DNA from 2 places in the Rhizobium sp. 22-785-1 genome. Region 1 is predicted to be linked to the other one. Evidence: predicted binding sites of a transcription regulator. Region 1 holds the regulator's gene; the other holds the start of a gene.
What was found. Region 1 encodes HrcA, which represses chaperone genes, less so after heat shock. Its sites were predicted from a motif close to GTTAGCACTCNCNNNNNGNGAGTGCTAAC; they were not measured.
Positions count from the first base shown of each region.

Region 2: groES (co-chaperone GroES) is a predicted target of HrcA. The motif match lies at 1,273-1,301, and genes of this name have one in related genera.

Region 1 is NZ_JBNWDI010000002.1:417,700-419,903, reverse strand. It holds gene rph (ribonuclease PH) at 1-253, opposite strand, end outside; gene hrcA (heat-inducible transcriptional repressor HrcA) at 418-1,509, shown strand; gene grpE (nucleotide exchange factor GrpE) at 1,632-2,204, shown strand, end outside.
Region 2 is NZ_JBNWDI010000002.1:96,473-98,676, forward strand. It holds gene chrA (chromate efflux transporter) at 1-1,190, opposite strand, end outside; gene groES (co-chaperone GroES) at 1,360-1,656, shown strand; gene groL (chaperonin GroEL) at 1,733-2,204, shown strand, end outside.

The DNA of each region.
Region 1 (2,204 bases):
CACCCTGCTTGCCGGAAGATGCTTCACGCTTCATGCGCTCATGAGTGGAGCGTGGCAGCATGCCATATTCTGCGGTGACCCAACCCTTGCCGCTATTGCGCAGCCACGGTGGCGTCTTGTCTTCGAGGCTTGCCGTCACCAGCACATGCGTATCGCCGAACTTCACCAGACAGGATCCTTCGGCATGCTTGGAAAAGTTGCGCTCGAAGGACACCTTGCGCATCTGGTCGGTTTTTCTGCCTGAAGGCCGCATATGATCTGTCTCCGTCTGTGATGCCCGCCTTCTAAGGTCAGGGAGCAGGTTTTGCAAAGGAAAAGCGGCACAGGTGGCCGAAGAGCCGAATTTCCGTTTTTACTTGGAAGACCGAGTGACTATATTCAGGACAGTCAAAAACAGCTTCGGGAAGAATGAGCGGCATGGGCATAACTCCTCCCATTGGCAAAGAGCCCGGTGCGCTTCTGGACGATCGTTCGCGAGAAATCTTCAGGCGCATCGTGGAAGGTTATCTCGAAACAGGCGAACCGCTCGGTTCGCGCAGTCTCTCGCGCCTGCTTCCCATGTCGCTGTCGCCTGCTTCCGTGCGCAATGTCATGAGCGATCTGGAGGAACTCGGCCTAATCTACTCGCCGCATGTGAGTGCCGGTCGGCTGCCCACGCAGACAGGATTGCGCTTCTTCGTCGACGCTTTCATGCAGGTGGGTGAATTGCCCGAGGCAGAGCGCGCCAATATCGACCGTCATATCGGCCCGATTTCGGGTCGCGAGCAGTCCCTGGAAGGCCTTCTCTACGAAGCGAGCAGCATGCTGTCCGGCATGTCGCGCGGAGCTGGGCTGGTGCTAACTGCCAAGAACGACGCCGTTCTGAAACATGTGGAATTCATCCGGCTCGAGCCCACGAAAGGGCTCGCGATTCTGGTCGGTGACCATAACCAGGTGGAAAACCGGATCATCGAACTGCCTGCCGGCATCACCTCGTCGCAATTGACCGAGGCTGCCAATTTTATCAATGCGCATCTTGGTGGCCAGACGCTGCCGGAACTGCGCTCCCAAATAGCGCGACAAAAGAATGAGCTTCAAAGCGCACTGAGTACGCTTGCGCAGGATCTGGTCGAAAGAGGCCTTGCCGTCTGGTCAGGTGACAATGAGGAAGGAAAACTTGGCCGTCTTATCGTGCGGGGCCGCTCCAATCTTCTCGAAGGACTGGCTGGCGAAGAGGATATAGATCGCGTTCGGCTTCTCTTTGACGATCTGGAGCGCAAGGAAAACCTGATCGAGATTCTCAATCTTGCGGAAACGGGTTCCGGCGTCAGAATCTTCATCGGCTCGGAGAACAAGCTGTTTTCGCTTTCGGGCTCGTCGTTGATTGTCGCGCCCTACAAGGACGACGAGAACCGGGTGGTGGGTGCTGTCGGCGTCATTGGTCCGACCCGGCTCAACTATTCGCGGATCGTTCCCATGGTGGATTACACCGCCCAGATCATGGCGCGGCTCTCGACCAAGCGGCGCTAAGCGCGACGTTGATTGAAAAATTGCTCCTTTTCCCCGTAAGCCTTGATTTTTGCATGGCAAAGCTCGATATCGGGCTCAATCCAATTTGCAAGCCATAAGACACATATAATCTGGAGAACGTCATGACTGATGACACCAACAAGACCGGACCTGACGCGGGCGCTGCCGACGATGCAGTGGAAGCGACCACGGCGGAAAATGCGGTGCCTGAGCAGGCAGAACCCGATCCAATCGATGTGCTGAAGGCGGAAAATGCCGATCTACGCGACAAGTTTCTGCGTTTGGCGGCTGAGATGGACAATCTTCGCCGTCGCACAGAACGTGAGGTCAAGGACGCAAAGGCCTATTCCGTCGCTGGATTCGCGCGCGATATGCTGGCCGTCTCCGACAACCTTCGCCGCGCGCTGGACACGATCCCGGAAGAGCTGAAGGCGAGCGCCGAAGCCAATATCAAAGGCTTGATCGAAGGCGTCGATATGACCGAACGCTCCATGCTGTCGGCACTCGAGCGTCACGGCGTGAAGAAGATCGAGGCCGAAGGCGAAAAATTCGATCCGAATTTTCATCAGGCCATGTTTGAAATCCCCAACACCACCGTACCGAACAACACCGTCGTTCAGGTGGTGCAGGCGGGCTTCACCATTGGCGACCGCGTTCTTCGCCCGGCCATGGTCGGCGTTGCGAAGGGTGGCCCG
Region 2 (2,204 bases), 320 kb from region 1:
CTCCATTCTGGTAAGGACATGCCCAAATTGATCTGCGGCAGAAGCTCAACGCGATCCACCTTGCCGAAAAGCACATGCAGGCCGAACCAGACCGAAAGGTTGAGAATGACGCCCACCACCGCGCCGGTGATGGCAGACAACGCACCTGACAGGGCCGCATTGTCTTTCAGACGCTCAACATAGGGCGCTCCGAGAAAAATGAAGATGAAGCTCGGGACGAAGGTCGCCCATGCGGCAACGCTCGCGCCCAGCACACCTGCCAGCATGGGATCCAGCATGCCCGGATGGCGGAAGGCTGCGAGAAAACCGATATAGGAGAGGACGAGAACGAGCGGTCCGGGTGTCGCCTCGGCCAACGCCAGGCCATCCAGCATCTCGCTTGCGCTCATCCAGTGATGCGTTTCCACCGCGACCTGCGCCACATAGGCAAGCACCGCATAGGCACCGCCAAAGGTAACAACTGCAAGCCGCGAAAAGAACGCCTGCAATTCTATGAGCGAGCCGGGCGCGGCCAGAAGCCAGAACAGCAGGAGTGGCGTCTGCCAGATGAGGAGGCCGACCAAGACTCCACGCAGTTGCCGCAAAAGAGAGGGTGCCTTGCTTGCCGCATCACGCTTCACTGACGGCCCTCCTCTAGCTTTCAGAAAACCCGCGACACCGGCGGCCAGGATGACAAGCGGAAAAGGAACGGCGAAAAAGAAAAGCGCGATGAAGGCTGCTCCTGCGACACCAATCAGAAAGCGGCTTTTCAGGGCTCGTTTCGCCACCCTCAGCAAAGCTTCAATGACGATGGCCAACACGCCGGCCTTCAGGCCGAAGAGCAGTGCCGGAAGCCAGTGTGTATCCTGATAAAGCGCGTAAGCGGCGGCCAGTGCGACGATAACGAGAAATCCGGGCAGGATGAAGAGTGTGCCGGCGATGACGCCGCCGCGCCTGCCATGCAGCAGCCATCCGGCATAGGTCGCCAGTTGCTGCGCCTCCGGTCCGGGAAGAAGCATGCAGTAATTCAACGCGTGCAGAAACCGCTCTTCCGAAAGCCAGCGGTTCTCGTCGACCAGCACGCGGTGCATCATGCCGATCTGCCCGGCCGGTCCGCCGAAGCTTAAAAGGCCGACTCGGCCGAAAACGAAAAACAGCTCCGAAAGGGTCGGATGGACGGGTGGAGATTCAGGGCGCAAAAAATCTGTCATGCAATCGCAGTAACCATTTTACATGAAATTTTTCCGACAGGCCGTTCTTGACAGTGCCTTAGGCCCTGCTTATCTCACTGCCGCTAGCACTCGGCAAATGAGAGTGCTAACATCAATCCAGGCGGATCGTATTCGATCCGCGAATGTCATTTGATCGAGGGAATAGACAATGGCAAGCACCAATTTCCGCCCGCTGCACGACCGCGTTGTGGTTCGTCGCGTTGAGTCTGAAGCGAAGACCAAGGGTGGCATCATCATTCCTGATACCGCCAAGGAAAAGCCGCAGGAAGGCGAAATCGTCGCAGTCGGCTCCGGCGCACGTGACGAGTCTGGCAAGATCGTCGCTCTCGACGTCAAGGTCGGCGACCGCATCCTGTTTGGCAAGTGGTCCGGCACGGAAGTCAAGCTCGACGGCGAAGACCTTCTCATCATGAAGGAAGCCGACATTATGGGCATTATCGGCTGATTTAGCCGCCTTCCCATTTTCCGTAATCTTGAAGCCGGACATCGTTCCGGCCATTCGAAACCAGGAGTTTTGAAACATGGCAGCCAAAGAAGTAAAATTCGGCCGCTCGGCGCGCGAAAAGATGCTCAAGGGCGTCGACGTTCTCGCTGACGCAGTGAAGGTCACGCTCGGCCCGAAGGGTCGTAACGTTGTTATCGACAAGTCCTTCGGCGCACCGCGCATCACCAAGGACGGCGTTTCCGTCGCCAAGGAAATCGAACTGGAAGACAAGTTCGAAAACATGGGCGCACAGATGGTCCGCGAAGTTGCTTCGAAGACCAACGACATCGCTGGTGACGGCACCACGACGGCAACCGTTCTTGCTCAGGCTATCGTTCGCGAAGGCCAGAAGGCTGTTGCCGCCGGCATGAACCCGATGGACCTGAAGCGCGGTATCGATCTGGCCGTCGCAGAAGTCGTCAAGGACCTGCAGGCCAAGGCTAAGAAGATCAACACCTCTGAGGAAGTTGCTCAGGTTGGTACGATCTCCGCCAACGGCGACACGCAGG